2 regions of the Arthrobacter sp. QXT-31 genome follow, and region 2 is predicted to be linked to the other one. Evidence: predicted binding sites of a transcription regulator. Region 2 holds the regulator's gene; the other holds the start of a gene.
What was found. The regulator LexA, encoded in region 2, represses DNA repair genes until DNA is damaged. The targets are predictions, from matches to a motif close to TCGAACANNTGTTCGA.
Positions count from the first base shown of each region.

Region 1: the regulator LexA is predicted to act here: its motif matches at 3,628-3,643, upstream of BWQ92_RS20275 (DUF6504 family protein).

Region 1 is NZ_CP019304.1:4,425,141-4,434,180, reverse strand. Features, by position in the region: gene BWQ92_RS20280 (DNA polymerase III subunit alpha) at 1-3,207, opposite strand, end outside; gene BWQ92_RS20275 (DUF6504 family protein) at 3,204-3,569, opposite strand; gene BWQ92_RS20270 (hypothetical protein) at 3,724-4,110, shown strand; gene BWQ92_RS20265 (chorismate mutase) at 4,219-4,545, opposite strand; gene BWQ92_RS20260 (VOC family protein) at 4,560-4,982, shown strand; gene BWQ92_RS20255 (SOS response-associated peptidase) at 4,995-5,744, opposite strand; gene BWQ92_RS20250 (mycoredoxin) at 5,848-6,105, shown strand; gene BWQ92_RS20245 (hypothetical protein) at 6,191-6,436, opposite strand; gene BWQ92_RS20240 (VOC family protein) at 6,597-6,959, shown strand; gene BWQ92_RS20235 (lipoate--protein ligase family protein) at 7,015-7,764, opposite strand; gene BWQ92_RS20230 (thioesterase family protein) at 7,851-8,666, opposite strand; partial or broken gene BWQ92_RS20225 (phosphodiester glycosidase family protein) at 8,777-9,040, shown strand, end outside.
Region 2 is NZ_CP019304.1:567,179-576,218, reverse strand. Features, by position in the region: gene miaA (tRNA (adenosine(37)-N6)-dimethylallyltransferase MiaA) at 1-706, shown strand, start outside; gene BWQ92_RS02695 (DMT family transporter) at 739-1,710, shown strand; gene dapF (diaminopimelate epimerase) at 1,707-2,663, shown strand; gene BWQ92_RS02685 (class I SAM-dependent methyltransferase) at 2,644-3,258, opposite strand; gene hflX (GTPase HflX) at 3,672-5,249, shown strand; gene BWQ92_RS02675 (ATP-dependent DNA helicase) at 5,242-7,308, shown strand; gene lexA (transcriptional repressor LexA) at 7,386-8,144, opposite strand; gene BWQ92_RS02665 (LysM peptidoglycan-binding domain-containing protein) at 8,650-8,955, shown strand; gene BWQ92_RS02660 (histidinol-phosphate transaminase) at 9,033-9,040, shown strand, end outside.

The DNA of each region.
Region 1 (9,040 bases), 1.2 Mb from region 2:
CACCAGGACCTCTGTGCCGTTGCGCAGCCCCAGGAGCTTGTCCGCGGTGGTGACCCCAAGCCGGTCCAGGAGCGGCCGGTGGCTGGACATCAGGTGTTCGCTGACATCAACAGCCATCAGGTCAAGTTCTGCCCGGACATTCTCCACCATGGTGGGCTCCGGCAGCCCTGCCTTGACGTTCCGCAGCTCGACATCGCCGAGGGGCAGCGCGAGCTGCCCGTCAATGACGTCCGCGCCTTTCTTCGATGGCTTGCCCTGCAGGCTTTGCAGGTGGTGGACGAGGTCTGCCCGGTTGGCTGTCCCGCCGGATTCCCGGTGCAGGGAATCGAAGGCGCCCAGCTGGGCGAGCCGTTTGATGCTGGGCTTACTCAGCCTGGAGCGGTCCCGCAGATCAGCCAGGGAATCATAGGGCTGTCCGGCGACGATCCGCTTCAGCTCGGAACCGGAAAGCCCGAAGATGCCGTTGAGGCTCAACCGGATGCCCAGCTTCCCCGTGTCCGGTCCTTCCGCGACACGCTCCACCCGGTATTCCGCACCGCTGCGGTTGATGTCCAGCGGCAGGATGGGGATGCCCATCCGCCGCGCCTCGGCAACAAGAAGACGCTTGGGGTACATCCCGGGATCGTGTTCCCACAGGCCCGCGAGGAAAGCTTCCGGGTGATGGGCCTTCAGCCAGGCCGACTGGTAGGTGGGCACGGCAAAGGCGGCGCCGTGGGCTTTGCAGAACCCGAAGCTCGCGAACGATTTCAGGGTTCCCCAGACCTTGTCCACGACGTCCGGCCGGTACCCCTTGGCCTTGGCCTCGCGGCGGAAAAACTCCTCAACCTGGGCTTCCCCGACCTCATTGCTGAGCGCCCTGCGGAACTCGTCCGCCTTGGCCAGCCCGCAGCCGGTCATCACGTCAAAGGTCCGCAGGATCTGCTCATGGAAGACCGTCACGCCGTGGGTTTCCTGCAGCACCGGTTTCAAGTCAGGGTGCGGGTAGGTCTCCGGCGCGAAACCGTGCCGGTGTTCGAGGAAGGGCCGGACCATGTCCGATTTCATGGGCCCGGGACGGAACAGCGAGATGTCGATGATGAGGTCGTTGAACTCACGCGGCGCCATCTTCCCCACCAGCTCCCGCTGGCCCGGTGATTCGATCTGGAAGCACCCGAGCGTGTGGGTGCTCCTGATCAGCTCATACGTCGGCTCGTCATCCAGGGGCACCGCATTGAGGTCGATGAGGCCGTCCTCCCTGATGTAATCCGGCCCGTTGCCGGCAGGGCCCACCGGATGCGCACCGGCAGCCACCACTTCAGCCTTCGAGGGATGGATGCGGATGATCTCCCGCACGGCAAAGGCCATGGCGCTTTGCATCCGGACCCCCAGGACATCAAGCTTCAGCATGCCCATGGGGTCCATGTCATGTTTGTCGAACTGGCTCATGGGCAGGCCAAGGCCGCTGGGCTGGACGGGGGTCCGGTCCAGCAGGGTGGCATCACCGAGGATCACACCGCAGGGATGCATGGAGATGTGGCGCGGAAGCCGGTCCAGCCGTTCGGTGAGATCCACCAGCAGGTCAAGCTGCTGGTTCTCGGAAAAGTTCCGCTGCTCCACCCTCCCGGCGAATTCTCGGAGTTCAGGTTTCTCCTCCAGCGCTTCCCGGAATTTCCGGGCGGAAAAGCGCCACAGCTGCTTGGCGATCTCCCCGACATCGCCGTCGTCCATGCCCAAGGCCAGGCCGGCGTCCCGCACCGCACCGCGGGCGCGGTACCCGTTCTGCATGCTCATCAGCGTGACGCGCTGGGCGCCGAACCGGTCAAAGATCTTCCGGTAGACGTTGTGCCGTTCCGCGCTTTCGACGTCGATGTCGATGTCCGGCAACGTGGACCGGTCGCCGGAGAGGAACCGTTCGAAGATCAGGTCATGCTGGAGCGGGTTCACCTGGCTGATGTCAATCAGGTAATTGACCAGGCTGGAAGCCCCCGATCCCCGCGCTGCCGCCCTTACTCCCATGTCCAGGATCATGCGGGAAACCTCGGCGACGGTGAGGAAGTAGGAGGCAAAACCGAGCCGGGCAATGATCTTCAGCTCATGCCGGAGCCGGGCGCGCATGTCGGCTTCCGCCTGACCGGAGATGCCGGGGAACCGCCGCGCAATTCCGGCTTCGCAGCGCTGGGTGAGTTCCGCCAGCGGATCCCCCTCAATACCGATGACTGCCGCCTCGGGCACCACCGGCTGCTTCCAGCCCATGTCAGACACGGGATCCATGCGGCACCGGTCCGCGAGCGCCTCAGTCTGCGCAAGCAGAACATGGAGATCCGCGGTTCCGTATCCGGCGGCGTGGATGACTTCCTTGCCCAGCTCCACCATTTGGTCCGGCGATTTCAGCCATCCCTGCCCGTTGGGCTGGAGCAGCGGAGCATCGGAGAGTTCGGGAAGCGACTTGAGCGTGCGGGCAGAATCCAGGACGTCGGCGGTGGCCGCCCCGTCCTCCTCGCAGTAACGGACCGCATTGGTGAGCACGGCCGGTACGCGGTACTCCTGCGCCAGCTTGAGCATGCGGACAGCATGGGCCGTGCTCAACGGCTCACCCGGGGGGCTGAGGTGCGTGACGATCTCAGCGGCGATGCTTCCGGCCGGCATGGCGTCCAGCCAGCTCTTGAAAAGGGTGCGGGGGCGAAGGTAACGGCGCCCGCCCAGCGCGAGGCCGACGTCGGAATCCGGCCCCAGCAGGACGGTGAGCACCGGCTTCAGGGTTTCCGGGTCCAGGACGCGCGAGGCGAGTTCCGCTCTGGTGACGGCAACGGGCACTGTTCCCCCGGCCTTGCCGGATGTGCGGGCATGAGCGTCGGAGATCAGCCGGCAGAGCGCTTTGTATCCCGCACCGTTGTTGTGCCCGTGGGCCAGGACCACAACCCGCCCAGTGACCCGGGCTGCGGTAAACCGGGCTTTGGATGACCGGGCTCCTGATGTCTGCTGGCCGGGCAACCCTGCCTCATGGTCCGCCTCGTCGTCGAACACTGACAGATCGACGCCGACCACCGGGTCAATCCCGGCGGCCATGCACGCCTTGAGGTGCTTGACGGTGCCGTACAGGCCGTCCCTGTCAGTGCAGCCAAGGGCTGTGGCTCCCTGGGCAGCTGCCGCCTGGGCGAGTTCCTCGGGCCAGGAAACACCGTAGTGGGCGCTGAAGGCGGTGGAAACGTGAAGGTGAGTAAAGCTCATGCTGATTTGGGTCGGAGTGCGTCTTTGGGCCGGAGGGCATCGTGGATCCGGAGCAGCCGCCAGCGTCCGCTGCCGGCATGCCGGACCAGGTCGAGGGTCAGGGGTTCCTGTGGTTCTGCTGCCGGGGTTTCCGGCTGGTGGTTTTTGCCGCCGGGCAGAACCTGCACCCGCCAGATCTCATGGTCCACAAGGCCGGGGCCGCTTCCCAGCGGGGCACGGCGTTCTTCTGCCCACCACTGGCGGCGTTCGTACCAGCGCACCGGCTCAGCACAGACCCGGTAATCCCTGCCGCCCCACCGCAGCTCCGCAGGCTCCCCGGTAGGTGCGCAGACGACGTCGACAGACTCGCTGAACATGCCCATGGGTACCTCCGGAAACCAATCTCGCCCTGCAGAAAATACACGGTATTTTTTCACAGATTCGAATATGTATTCGAATGGTTCCAGTCTACGCCGGGCCACGGACAAAACCTAGATGGGTGTGGACGGACGGCGGCTCACAGGGCAGGATGGTCCCATGAGTTCCAATGACGCGCTCCTGAAGCAGGTAAGCATCGCCGCCAAAGAAAGCACATTGGTGGCCAAGTTTGATATCGACGGCAGCATTCCAGCATCGGGAGCCTTTGTTGTGGGGCTCGTGGCTGCCACTCCGGATTATTCGCATCAACGGAGGCTGGGAATCGAGTTCATGAACGGCGAGGCCGTCTCGATCTACTCCTTCAGCCATGACGGCACGGAGGAGAACTTCGATCTGAGCAGCGTCGAGCACTCGGGCAGCACCATCACGGGCAACTTCCCGATGAGCACGGTCCTGGGACTCGAAAAAAGTCACCTCATGTCCGCGTTCAGCGAGGCCGACGGGCGGGAATTCCAGTCCGGCGTTCCTGTCGAGGAGAAGCTCTAGAGGGCCAACGCCTTCGCGTGCGGCACCGGAACCAGCCCGGACCTGCCGCTACCGCGCCCCGGCGTGCCCGTCAGCGGACTGAACCTGCCGGCTGGCAGAAGCAGCAGCTCAGCTGTTGTCGTTGTGGATTTTCATCTCAAGCTCGATGAACTTCGAGATCATGGCCCGGTACGTGGTTTCCACGATGTCCGGGTCGATTTCTTTTTTCTCCGCGGCTGAGCGCACGTGCTCAATAACCCGCTCCACGCGCCCCGGGGCCCGCACTTCGGCGTCGTCACCCTTCAGTGTTCCCGCGATGCGGATCAGGCGCTCACGGCGGGCGATCAGCGTGACGATCTGTTCGTCCACCTCATCCACCGCGACCCGCACGGCGGCGAGCTGTTCCCGGTCAGCCTGGGCGGTTTTCTCGTCTCCGTGATTTGTGGGCATGTTCATGACAGTATCGAACCATGCAGCCCAGAGTCGATTTTATTTCATTGGGAGTGCGCAGCGTGGCCGCCTCCCGGCGCTTCTACGTGGACGGGCTGGGCTGGCCGGTCCACCGCGAGGTCCCCGGCGAGGTGGTGTTCATCCAGGCCAACCACGGCCTGATTCTGTCCCTGTGGGATGCCGGGCAGATGCAGGCCGAGGCCGCCGTCGACGCGCCTGCGGCAGTACCCTGCATTACGCTCAGCCACAACGTCGGCAGCTCCGAGCAGGTGGACCAGGTGATGGCACAGGCAGAGTCTGCCGGCGCCGCCGTGGTGGCACCTCCCAAGACCCAGCCCTGGGGCGGGTACACCGGATACTTCGCTGATCCGGACGGCTTCCGCTGGGAGATCGCGTTCAACCCCACCTGGGCAGTGGACGACGGCGGCCAGGTCACCGTCTGACTGCGGGCAGCCCTAGAAGAGAGCCTCCACGGGTTCAATAAGGTCCGGGGAGTTGTTGCGGACGTTTCCCACCGCTTTGCCCACGGAATCCACCCGCCAGCCGGCGGCAACGTCCTTCACGCCGGACCGGACCAGGTCCACCAGGCCGGCAGCGTCATCAACCTGCGGATCAAGCCACGCAGCCAAGGTGTCCCGGCTCATGGGCAGAGGGACGCGGTCGTGCAGCGCGGTCAGCTCGGCAAACACAGTGCCCTCGGTTCCCGCCGGCGGCGAGTCCGCCGTCATGATGGACATCGAGAGCATCCACTGGCCCGGTTCACCCGGCGGCACGGACGGGTCCTTCCACCACTCATACAGGCCGGCGAATGCCATGGCGGAGTCGTCCCGGGGGTGGACGTAGTACGGCTGCTTGCTGCGCCCCTCGCCCTGCTTCCACTCGTAGTAGCCGTCGGCCGGGACTGCGCAGCGCCTCGACTGCACGGCCTTGCGGAACGCCGGCTTCTCCAGGACGGACTCGCTCCTGGCATTGATCATCTTCGCGCCGATTCCGGGGCTTTTCGCCCAGGACGGCACCAGCCCCCAGCGCGCGACATGCAACTGGCGGACAGTGGCGCCGTCGATGAGCCGTTCCAGCACGATGGGAGCGCCGTCCGTCGGCGCCACGTTCCACGAGGGCGGGATTTCGGTTTCGTTCTCAAGTTCGGCATCGAATTCGGCCAGCAGATCCCCCACTGCCCGGGCCATGACGTAACGTCCACACATGGCACCAGCATGCCATCGCAACAGAGACGGGGGAATACCGGCGCCCGGGTTACGGTTGAGGAGAAGGAAACCGACAGGACCACATCAAAACTGAGGAGAGCCCGTGGACTTTACCCCCGAAGACGGCACCATCACCATGTTCTCGACCACCTGGTGCGGCTACTGCAACCGGCTGAAGAAGCAGCTGGACGCGCAGGGCATCGGCTCCACCGAGATCAACATCGAAGAGGTGGAGGGCACGGCCGAACTCGTGGAGCAGATCAACGGCGGCAACCGCACCGTCCCCACCGTCCTTTTCCCGGACGGCACCGCTGCCACGAACCCGTCCGCAGCCGAGGTCAAGAGCCGGCTCGCCGCGTAGGGCCCGCCCGCAGGCATCAGTAAAGGCACCGGTTTGACCGGTGCCTTTACTGTTTCCATCTGCCGTTGCACACGCCACCGGCGGGTCAGACTTTTTCGCCGATCCGGTCCTGTGTGCGGGTGTGCACTTCCGAACGGCGGGGCTCCTTGCGGCGGGCCAGGAACGCCCACAGCCTGGTGTCGTCCGGATGGGTCCGGGTTTCCGGATGGTCCACCGGCGCCGGCTTCCCCGGCGCGGCTTCCGGCGGCGCCGGCTCACGGTGCGCCTCAGGCTTCCGGGCGGCATCCTGTCGGGTGTCCCAGCCAAAATCCGCCCGCGATGAATAGCACATCACCGACCTCCTTTTCAGCGGCTGTTCCTTAATCGTCCTCTTCTCCGCGTTTGAAAGCGACAGGCCTGGGTACGAAAAATCCGGGGCCGCCCCGCCCCTGGCGACGGCCAGTCCAGCGCGTCACCGGCCGAAGCTCTTCCCGCGTTCCAAAAGGATTGCTGTGAATCCAGTTTCCCCGCAGATCGGCACCGTCTTTGTCCCCGTCAGCGATATAGAGGAAGCCCGCGACTGGTACTGCGGCATATTGGGCGTGCCTGCCGATGACAAGGTCCTGCTGGACCATCTCTACATACTCCCCATGGAGGGGGCGGGTCTCGTCCTGGACAGCGGGATCTACTCCCCCGGCGCCGTCTTCCAGGTTCCCGCGTTCCACTTCAACACCGCCGACATCCATGCCGCCCACGCGTTCATGAAAACCAGGGGCGTGGAGCTCACGGACGTCAAGGATGACCAATGGTTCAACTTCCGGGATCCGGACGGGAATGCCCTGATGATCTGCCAGATTCCCGCGACCACTGAATAGACACTTAAGAACGGATCGGTTTCATCGGACAGACCGCCGGCGGAGGGTGCCACCGCTAGGCGCGAAGGCTGCTGAAGTCCGCGTGCCCCATGGTGGCGTAATCCGCGTAGGTGCGGATCACGGCGTCCTCGACGGCCTGCACGTCGACACCGGGCACCAGGTCATTGACCGCACCGGCGGTTGCCGGATCCCAGTCCAGGCCCAGGGCCGCGTAACTGGCCGTGAGCACCTCGCGGATGGGTGCCGAGTTTTCCACCACGACGACGGAGCTGAACAGCCAGGCGCCGGACACCACACGCTGGGCTGTCCCAACCAGCTTGATCCTGTGGGCGGGGGCAGCCGGCGCGAAGCCGTGCACGCTGTATTCACCCGGGCAGTACTCCCCCGGGATCTCCCCGACGGCGGCATGCACCCCCACGCTTTGCAGGGCCTCCGCCAGCATCTCCCCGAAAAACGCGAAACGGCCCTTGGCGCCGGCGATGGCGTCGCTGTGCGGCTCCACATGGTCGATGATGAGGGTGCCTTCGTGGTAGGCGGCAGCGCGGCCTCCCGCCTTGCGGATCAGCGGCTCGAATCCCAGTTCGCGGCACGCCTGGGCGGCGGCACCGAAGCCGGGCAGGCGGGTGTCGCGCTGGCCGAAGGCGACGGTGGGTGCGGGCCGGTACAGCCGAAGAGTGGGTCCGATGTCCCCCGCCCTGGCCATGCCGAGGAGTTCGATCCCGAAATCAAGGTCCCGGACGGCGCCGAGGGACTGCTCCTGCCGGACGAGGGTCAGAGTCCGTGAATCAGCCCCGGCCTGCTGCATTTTGCTAGCTCCCTTATGGTCGTGTTGCATCGGTGGATTGCTGGCCGGCAGGCCCCATCTAGGGTACGCCGCAGCCTTCTGTTTGATTACATTGCCGGGCCAGTCTGCCGCAGCGTGAGGATCTGTTCCGCCCGGCCGAAGGGGCCGGACAGGTCATGAAGCACCGTCGAGGTGAGCCCGATGCCGTCGGCACCAAAGGAGACGGCATTGTCCAGTCCCAGCCATTCGCCCTGCGGCTGCCGGTACATGTGGATCTGGAGGTCCAGGTTCGGGAAGGCGTAGCTGTCCTTGCCCGGGGGCACCCGCGCGGCAATGCCGTTGGCGGTGTCCACAAGTCCCAGCAGCCGGGCCATGTCCGAGCTGTCGTTTCCGTCCGTCAGCGGATGGTCCGTGCGGAGCCATACCTTCCCGGCACCGGGCCGGTGACCGTCCGCCACCCGCATCTCCAGGGAGCGGATATAGCCTCCCGGCCACACACTCGCACCGTCATAGGGTTTGCAGTCTTCCGGCAAAGGAATGGGCCCGTCCTCGACGGCGGCAACAGCGGACGTATCGCTGGTGATCATCCGCCAGGCAGTCGCCCTGATGGCCACCCGGCCGGCAGCCACCAGTTCGGCCTGCAGCAGCTCGATGGTCCGTCCCGGGCGCAGTGTCGTGGTAACGATTTCAAATTCGCCGCCGGGGATCAGGCCCAGGATTTCGTAGCTGAGCCGGGCCATCCGCATGTCGTCCCGGGGTTCGTGCCGGTCCAGCCGGTCCGCCATGAGCCCGGATGCCGGGGCCATGTGCTGTTCATGCGCGTTCCAGGCCCCCTGGGCGTGGATGGTGGAGCGGAAGCGGCCGCCGCCGAGGTCCTGATAATAGAAGTCGCCGGCAGCCAGTTCCGGGAGTTCAGCAGTCAACGTTGACTCCTTCAAAACGTGATGGGTAATCCCGGATTACCCTATCGCTTCACAGCTTCCTCAAATGCCCGGCTCACGGCCGGCATAAGTGCGGTTCATACAAATGATGCATGACCTCACAGCAGAACTGCCCCTCCGAAGACATTCACCACAGCGAGCGCAGGAAGGCCAGGCCGACGCGCCGCGCCATCCTCGCCGGAGCCCTGGCGCTGACACTGTCCGCGGGCGGGGCCACCGCATGGGCACTGGACAGGTTCGTGGTCCAGCACGTCGAAATCGCCGACGTGTCGGCCTACGAGGCAGCGCAGGGCGTGTCCTCCGGCACCACGGCGGCGGACTCCACGGCCTCCGTCACGGACACCTCCTATGCGGAC
Region 2 (9,040 bases):
GGACGTCCTGGACGTGACGCAGGAGGCCTCGGTGTCCGACTTCCAGCAGCAGGCCAGGGCCGCCGTCGCCGATATCCACCGCCGCGGAAAGCGCGCCGTCCTGGCTGGCGGTTCCGGCCTCTACGTGCGCGCCGCCCTTGACGTGCTGGACTTTCCGGGGACCAATCCGGACATCCGTGCCCGGCTTGAGCGGGAGAACGCCGAGGCCGGGACTGGGGCGCTGCTGGACCGCCTCCAGGCGGTGGATCCCGTCTCCGCGGGGCGCCTCGGCGACGCCCGGCGCATCATCCGCGCGCTGGAGGTGTTCGAGCTGACGGGCCGCCCGTTCAGCTCCTTCATGCCAACCCGCGAGTACTATCAGCCGGCCATCCAGATCGGACTGGAGGTGGACCGCGAGCAGCTGCGGGACCGGCTGGCCGTCCGGGTCCACCGGATGGTGGAGCGGGGACTGCTGGCGGAGGTCGAACGGCTGGACGCCCAAGGCCTTCGCCGGGGCAAGACCGCGCCCCGCGCACTGGGCTACGCCCAGTTCCTTAAAGTGCTCGACGGCGAGGCGGACGTGGCGCAGGCAGCCGAGGAAACCATCGTGGCCACCAGGCAGTTTGCCCGCCGGCAGCTGACGTGGTTCCGGGCCGACCCCCGCATCACCTGGCTGGATTGGCAGGACCCCGGGCTGGCTGCAAAGGCAGCAGCCCTCTGCCGCTGAGCCGGCACCAACACACCGGAAGAAAGACTCACATGACCCTCGCCGTCGGCACCAAACCCAAGCGCGCTTCGCGGCGGTCCCTGACGGTTGCGATCGCCTCGCTGCTGGGGGCAACGCTGTTCTGGGCCGGCAACTACGTTGTCGGGGCCGGCGCAGTGGAAAGCATCGACCCCCTTAGCCTCGTCCTCCTGCGCTGGTCGCTCGCCGTGGTTCCGCTGCTCGCCATCGCCCAGATGGTGGAACGTCCGCAATGGCGCCAGGTACTGGCCGCCTGGCCGTGGCTGGTCGCGCTCAGCGTGTTCGGGCTGCTGGGCTACAACCTGCTTCTGTACACGGCCCTGGAACACACGGATCCATTCAGCGCCTCCCTCATCAATGCCTTCAACCCGGCACTCATTACCTTGGCAGCTGCCGCGTGCCTACGTGAACGCCTGACTGGCAGGGCTGTTGGCGGCGTTCTGATCGCGCTGATCGGGGTGCTCCTCGTTCTGAGCAACGGTGACGCCGGCAAGCTGCTGCAGGTGGGATTCGGGGCCGGTGAGCTGTTCATGATCGCGGCCATTGCAGCATGGTCCGCCTACACGATCACCGGACGCCTGGCCCCGCCGCTGCCCCCGATAACTGCCACAGCCGCGCAGGCCGCGATCACCGTTGTTGTGCTCACACCGCTCAGCCTCGCCGCCGGCGGTCCTGCCCTGCCAGCCACCCAGGGCGCCATCACCTCCCTGGCATTCATCGCGGTCTTCCCGTCGGTGCTGTCCTACCTGCTCTGGAACCGGGCCCTGACAGTCATCCCGGCCGGCAATGCCGGTGTGTTCCTAAATCTCATCACCGTCTTTACCGCCCTGTTCACGATCCTCTCCGGGCATCCCTACTCCATGGCCCAGATAGCAGGGGGTGTGATTGTCATTGCCGGCATCCTCCTGACCAGCGCCCGCGGCCAGCGCGGGAGCTCCGGGCCGTTTTCCTGGCGCCGACGGCAGCCGGGTAACCTTGAATCATGAATGAGACCCTTGCAGAAACAGTCCGGCCCGCCGCCACCACCGGGGGTTCGACACTGAGCGGACTGCGGTTCTCCAAGGGCCATGGCACTGGCAACGACTTCGTCCTGGTCGCTGACCCGGAAGGCGTGCACGCCATCTCTGCGGAGCAGGTGGCCCAGCTGTGTGACCGCCACCGCGGCATCGGCGGGGACGGCCTGATCCGCGCCGTCCCGTCCCGGCTCCTGGACGAGGGCCGTCAGCTGCTTGCCGGGAACCCCGACGCCGAATGGTTCATGGACTACCGCAACGGTGACGGTTCGCTGTCCGAAATGTGCGGCAACGGCGTGCGGGTGTTTGTCCACTTCCTCCTGGCCGAAGGCCTGGCGGAACTGCCTGCCGGCGGTTCGCTGACCATCGGCACCCGCGGCGGGGTCAAGACCATTGTCCGCGCAGGTGACGGCTACGCCGTCGACATGGGCCCCTGGGAGTTCATCTTCCCGGACGAAGCAGCGGCCCGCGCCATGGACTCGCTGGTCACCGCCGACGGCCTTGAGGTGCCACGGCCGGCGCTGTCGGTCAGCATGGGTAACCCCCACACCGTCGTCGCCCTGGCCGAGCTGTCCGAACTCCAGGACACCCAGCTCTTCACCGCCCCGCACGTCGACCCGACCCCGGCCAATGGCACCAACGTCGAGTTCGTTGTTCCGGCGGAGCCTCTGGTGCACGACGGTGTGGGCACCGTAACCATGCGCGTCCACGAACGCGGCGTCGGTGAAACGCAGTCCTGCGGCACCGGCGCATGTGCGGCGGCGGTGGCCATCCGCCATTGGGCCGGGCAAGGCGCCCCGGACGCCTGGCAGGTAAAGGTTCCGGGCGGCGTCGTGGGCGTGAAGTTCTTCACCGTTGCCGGCGGCCGCGAGCACGTTGAACTCAGCGGCCCGGCAACGATCGTTGCTACCGGGACGCTTTCCTGACCCGCAGGATCCTGAACGACTTGGATGTGCTTTCCCGGGTCACCGTGAAGGAATCATCCAGCACCTCGGCCAGCCAGCGCTGAAGTGAATCCGAGCCCAGGTTCTTCTGCACCACCAGCCATGCAGAACCGCCCGGCGCCAGCCTCGGCAGCCACAGCAGCAGCAGGGTGTGGAGTTCATCCTTGCCGATCCGGATCGGCGGGTTGGACCAGATGGTGTCGAAACGAATCTCGGGGTCCACTTCGTCCGGCGTGCTGGCCGTGACGTTGCCTAGCCCCAGCAGCTCCGCATTCCCGTTGGTAAGGGCGATGCACCGCTCGTTGACGTCGACCGCGTAGACGTGCGCGTGCGGGGCGCGCAGCGCCATGGTCAGGGCGATGGGTCCCCAGCCGCAACCGATGTCGAGCAGGTTCCCCTGGGGTGCGGGAGGGGGAACCTCGGCCAGGAGGATGGCCGTTCCCTTGTCGATGCCGTCGGGGCTGAAGATGCCCGATGAGGTCTGCAGCTTCCGCGTTTCACCGGCCAGTTCCACTGTGAGGGGCTTGCGGGTGAATGGCCCCGCAGGTGAGGCGCTGAAATAATGGGCAGACTCCATAACTGGCCAGATTAGTGGGCTGCCCGCCTGATGGGAAACCGGGCGGATGCGAAAAGCGATAACGGTGTTCTGCTATCCTAGAGGGCATGTTCCTGATTTTTGAGTAGCCGGCTTTCTTTGCCCGCGGCTTTCAGCCGCCGGTACCGGCCCGGGGCGTCCCACTCGCGCGATGCAGGTGTACCACCTTCCGCCATGGCGCAGCCTAAAGAAGCTCAGCTGAAACAGCTCAGCTTCAAACGGCCCAGCGCAGCCCACACAGCACTCGATCAGTCCACTTCCCGCCGTCCAGCGTCTTCCGCTGCCGGCATGTCAGGAGCACCTCCATGACCCCTCGCAGTCAGCCCAGCGCGAATACCGCAGCCAAGGGCGGCAATCAGCACTATTCTGAAGATGCAGAACCTTCAAAGGAGAACATGACGAATCAGCAAAACCCAGGATCCGACCCGGCCGCCCAGGACATGAGTCCTGAGGAAATCCAGGCTGTTATCGACCGGATCCTCGCCAAGGACATCCCGGCGAAGAATGCCGCGCCTGCCAATGGCAGCCGCACGGACAGCCAGGGCGTCCTGGGCAAGGCGCAGGCCATCTCGCAGCTCTCCGAAGAGCACAGCGCGTTCGACGGCGACCAGCAGGATCTCGAGGAACGCCGGGCACTGCGCCGCACGGCCGGGCTTTCCACCGAACTTGAAGACGTCACCGAAGTCGAATACCGGCAGTTGCGCCTGGAGCGCGTAGTCCTCGCCGGACTCTGGACCGAAGGCACGCTCGCCGACGCCGAAAACTCGCTGCGTGAACTCGCCGCGCTGGCGGAAACAGCCGGCTCGGAAGTCCTCGACGGACTCGTCCAGCGGCGCGCCAAGCCGGACCCTGGAACATTCCTCGGGGCGGGCAAGGCCCTGGAGCTCAAGGACGTCGTTATGTCCACCGGCGCCGACACCGTGGTGGTGGACGCCGAACTCGCCCCGTCCCAGCGGCGTGGCCTTGAAGACATCGTCAAGGTGAAGGTCATCGACCGCACGGCGCTCATCCTCGACATCTTCGCCCAGCACGCCAAGAGCCGCGAAGGCAAGGCCCAGGTGGAGCTGGCACAGCTCGAATACCTGCTCCCGCGCCTGCGCGGCTGGGGTGAATCCATGTCCCGCCAGGCCGGTGGCCAGGTGGGCGGCGCAGGCGCCGGCATGGGCTCCCGTGGTCCCGGTGAAACCAAGATCGAACTGGACCGCCGCAGGATCCGCACCCGGATGGCCAAGCTGCGGCGCGAGATCGCCGCGATGAAGCCGGCACGGGAGACCAAACGGGCCAACCGCCGTCGTAATGAGGTGCCCTCGGTGGCCATCGCCGGATACACCAACGCCGGCAAGTCCTCGTTGCTGAACCGCCTGACCGACGCCGGTGTCCTGGTGGAGAACGCCCTGTTCGCCACCCTCGACCCCACCGTCCGCAAGGCCGAGACGGCTGACGGCGTGGGCTACACGCTTGCCGACACCGTGGGCTTCGTCCGCTCCCTTCCCACCCAGCTGGTGGAGGCCTTCCGCTCCACCCTCGAGGAAGTTGCGGATGCGGACCTGATCCTGCACGTCGTGGACGTGTCCCACCCGGACCCGGAGGGCCAGATCGCGGCCGTGCGCTCGGTGTTCGCCGAGGTGGATGCCCGCAAGGTGCCCGAGATCATCGTCCTGAACAAGGCCGACGCCGCCGACCCCTTCGTGGTGGAGCGGCTCAAGCAGCGCGAACCGCGGCACGTCGTGGTTTCGGCACGTACCGGCGAGGGGATCTCCGAGCTGCTCAAGGCGATCAGCGACTCCATCCCGCGGCCGAACGTCAAGATGCAGCTCCTCGTCCCGTACCACCGCGGCGATCTGATCAGCAAGCTGCACGACTCCGACGCGGAGATCCTGAGCATGGATCACGAGGAGGGCGGCACGCGCGCTGTGGTCATGGTCCGGGAAGGCCTTGCGGCTGAACTGGAATCCTTCAGCACCGATGACTGACGGGGCGGCGGGTGCGGCAGCCCCAGCGGATGCCACGGCCGGCGAGCAGCGCGTGGTCGAGCTGCTTGACCGTGCCGTGGCAGGCATGGGCGGCCAAAGCCGCACCGGCCAGCATGAGATGGCCCGGCAGGTGGCTCGCGCAATCGAAACGGGTGACCACCTGCTGGTCCAGGCCGGCACGGGTACCGGCAAGTCGCTGGCCTACCTGATCCCGCTCATCGCCCACTCGCTGGAGAGCGACAAGCCGGCGCTCGTGTCCACCGCTACCCTGGCCCTGCAGACCCAGATCGTGGGCCGGGACCTTCCCCGTCTGCTGGAAAGCCTCAAACCGGCACTCGACCGGCCCGTAAAGGTGGCGCTGGTCAAGGGCCGTGCCAACTACGTCTGCCGGCACAAGCTGGAGGGCGGCTTTCCCAGCGAGGAACCCTCGGAGGGCCAGCTCTTCTCCCTGGGCGAGGACACCAGCGTCCCGCATTTCGCCGCGGCGGTGGGCGGCCCTTCATCACAGCTCGGCAAGGAGGTGGTCCGGCTCCGCGAATGGGCCGAACAGACCACCACCGGCGACCGTGACGAGCTGCTTCCCGGCGTGACCGACAGGGCCTGGCGGCAGGTGTCCGTCACGTCCATGGAATGCCTCGGCTCGCAGAAATGCCCGCTCGCCGAAGAGTGCTTCAGCGAACTTGCCCGCCACAACGCCGCGGAAGCCGACGTCGTGGTGACCAACCACGCCATGCTGGCGGTCAGCGCCTTCGAAGGGCTGGCTGTGCTGCCCGAATACGATGTCGTGGTGGTGGACGAGGCCCACGAACTCCAGGACCGGGTGACGGGCGCGGTATCGGGGCAGCTGTCAGTGGCAATGGTCCATGCCGCGGCGTCCGGTGCCCGCAAGCACACGGGAATTACCGTTGACGCCCTCAACTCGGCGGCCGCCAACCTCGAGGTGGCGCTTGCCGGAGTGCCGGGCGGCCTCCTGCCGAACGGCCTGAACGATGAACAGCTGGACTGTGTGGACCAGCTTCGTGAGGCCTGCCGTGCGGCGCTGTCTGATTCCAAGGGGGACAGCAACACAACGGCCGACGGCGGGCGGCAGCTTGCGCGGTCCCGCCTGCTGGTGATTTTGGAGCTGTGTGAACGGCTCATCGCCGCGCGGGAAAACCGCGAGGTGGTCTGGTTCTCACGGAACAGCACGTTTGACCCCCAGCAGGGATACTCGGCGCCCAACGAGACCGCCCCGGCACTGATCAATATCGCGCCGCTGAGCGTGGCCGGCCGGCTCCGGGAAGGCCTGTTCGCCGGGCATACTGTCGTGCTCACATCGGCCACGCTCGCCATCGGCTCCGCCTTCGAACCCGCCGCAGGCGGCCTGGGCCTGGTGGGCGACGGCGCGCCCAGCTGGACCGGCGTCGACGTGGGTTCGCCCTTCGACTATCCCCGGCAGGGCATCCTGTACGTGGCAGGCCACCTGCCGAAGCCCGGCCGCGGCACGTCGCCAGAGGCGCTCGACGAGCTCGAGTCACTGATTCGCGCGTCCGGCGGGGGAGCACTCTGTCTGTTCTCCTCCCGGCGCGCCGCGGAGGAAGCGGCAGATGCCCTGCGCATGCGGCTGGATGTGAGCATTCTCTGCCAGGGCGAATCCACCATGACGGCGCTGGTGAAGCAGTTCGCCGACGAACCGGACACCTGCCTGTTCGGCACGATGTCACTGTGGCAGGGCGTCGACGTGCCGGGCGGATCGTGCCGCCTGGTGGTGATCGACAGGATTCCCTTCCCGCGGCCGGACGATCCGCTGATGACCGCGCGGTCCCGGGCCGTCGCCCAGGCCGGCGGCAACGGCTTTATGTCGGTATCGGCCACGCACGCGGCCATCAGGCTTGCCCAGGGGGCGGGACGGCTCATCCGGTCCACGAATGACAAGGGGGTGGTTGCGGTGCTGGATTCCCGGCTGTCCACGGAACGCTATGGCGGATTCCTGCGCGCCGCGCTGCCGCCGTTCTGGCCCACGACGGACCGGAAGACCGCAGTCGCCGCACTGGAACGGCTGGCCGGCGCGCAGGCATAGCGAAGCCCCGGGCTGCTGATGCTGCCCGGGGCCAATGGAGTTCTTGCCGCAGCTTACGTGGGCTACTGCGACCGGTGCTACAGCGAGCGGAGTACGGAAACCACCTTGCCCATGACCACAGCGTGGTCGCCCAGGATGGGCTCGTACTGGGTGTTCTGCGGGAGCAGCCAGGTGTGGCCGTCGCGCTGCCGGAAGGTCTTGACCGTGGCTTCATCGTCGAGCAGCGCGGCGACGATGTCACCGTTGACGGCGTCGCTTTGCCTGCGGACCACAACCCAGTCCCCGTCGCAGATGGCGGCGTCCACCATGGAATCGCCCGCGACCCTGAGCATGAACAGTTCGCCGTGTCCCACCAGCTGGCGGGGCAGCGGCATCAGGTCCTCCACCATCTGGTCCGCGAGGATGGGACCGCCGGCGGCGATCCGGCCGACCAACGGCACCATGGCCGTGTCCATGGCGCTGGGCAGTTCTGTCACCGTTGCGCCTGCGGCTGTGCCTGCCGGACTCAGGGCGGAGGCCTTGTCCGCGCCGCCGGGCTTTGCTGCCCCCGCATCCAGGGTCAGCGGCATCAGGACTTCCATGGCGCGGGGCCGTTTGGGGTCACGCCGCAGGTAGCCGAGCTTCTCCAGCTGGGAGAGCTGGTGGGTGACGCTGGACAGGCTCGCAAGGCCGACGGTGTCGCCGATTTCACGCATCGACGGCGGGTAGCCGTTCTCGTTCACTGACCGCTGGATGGTTTCCAGAATCTTTTTCTGCCGGACTGTGAGTCCCTTAGGGGTCCGCTGAGACCGCGGGCTGCGCTGGGGAGCCTTGCCGTCAGAGGCCTGTGCTGCCATGTTCGCCAACGCCTTTCCGTTCCTCCCGGCCGCGGTAGCTGCAGTGGCCGGGAACTTCCGGCCTGAAAAATGTCAGACCCTGCTGATCAACTGCAGATGTGGTTGTTCTGTGATTTCCAACGTAGGCCAGCCATACAGCTTTTTCAAACATTTGTTCTAGCGAGTCTCGACTTAATTCGTTGATAGGTGCTAAAACTAGGAAAAGCAAAGTTCGAACATGTGTTCTAGTTAGGCTCGCTTGTCGGCCCGGTGTTCGAACTGTTTGTTCGAACGCGAGGCAGTACAACCGCGAGGCAGTACAACTTGGTCCAGGAGGGCTCACGCCATGTCAGCTTCAACACACGTCGCTTCACCGCACGCCGGTTCAACGCACGCAGCTTCACCGCGCGCCGTTTCACCGAGCGCCGTTTTACCAGCAGCCCGGTTCGCAGATTCCCGGGACAGTGGTAAGCACGCCGTCCCGGCCAAGTCCGGTGCCGCATCCCGCCCGGGCAAGCCGCCGCGCCTGCGGCTCACGCGCCGCGGCCGCATTGTCCTGATCGGCCTGCCGCTTGTCCTGCTCGCCGCCCTCATTCTTTCCCTGGCAGGGCTCCTGAACTCCCCGGCCAAGGCGGCGGACAATGCCAGCGGGCTGACCGTCACCCCGGCGGTTTCGGTCACGGTGCAGCCCGGTGAGTCCCTCTGGGCCATCGCCGGAAAGGTGGATCCGGACCGTGATCCCCGGGATGTCATCGCGGACATCGTCCGGCTCAACGATCTCCAGGCAGGCAAGGTCATGCCAGGCCAGCAGCTGTTCGTGCCCCGGAAATAAGGCGGCCAGAAGTGGGGCAGGGGTGCCTCAGCCGTCACAGTTTCCGGCCAGCCCTCCGGGTTCCTTAAACTGTCTTGGTGACTGA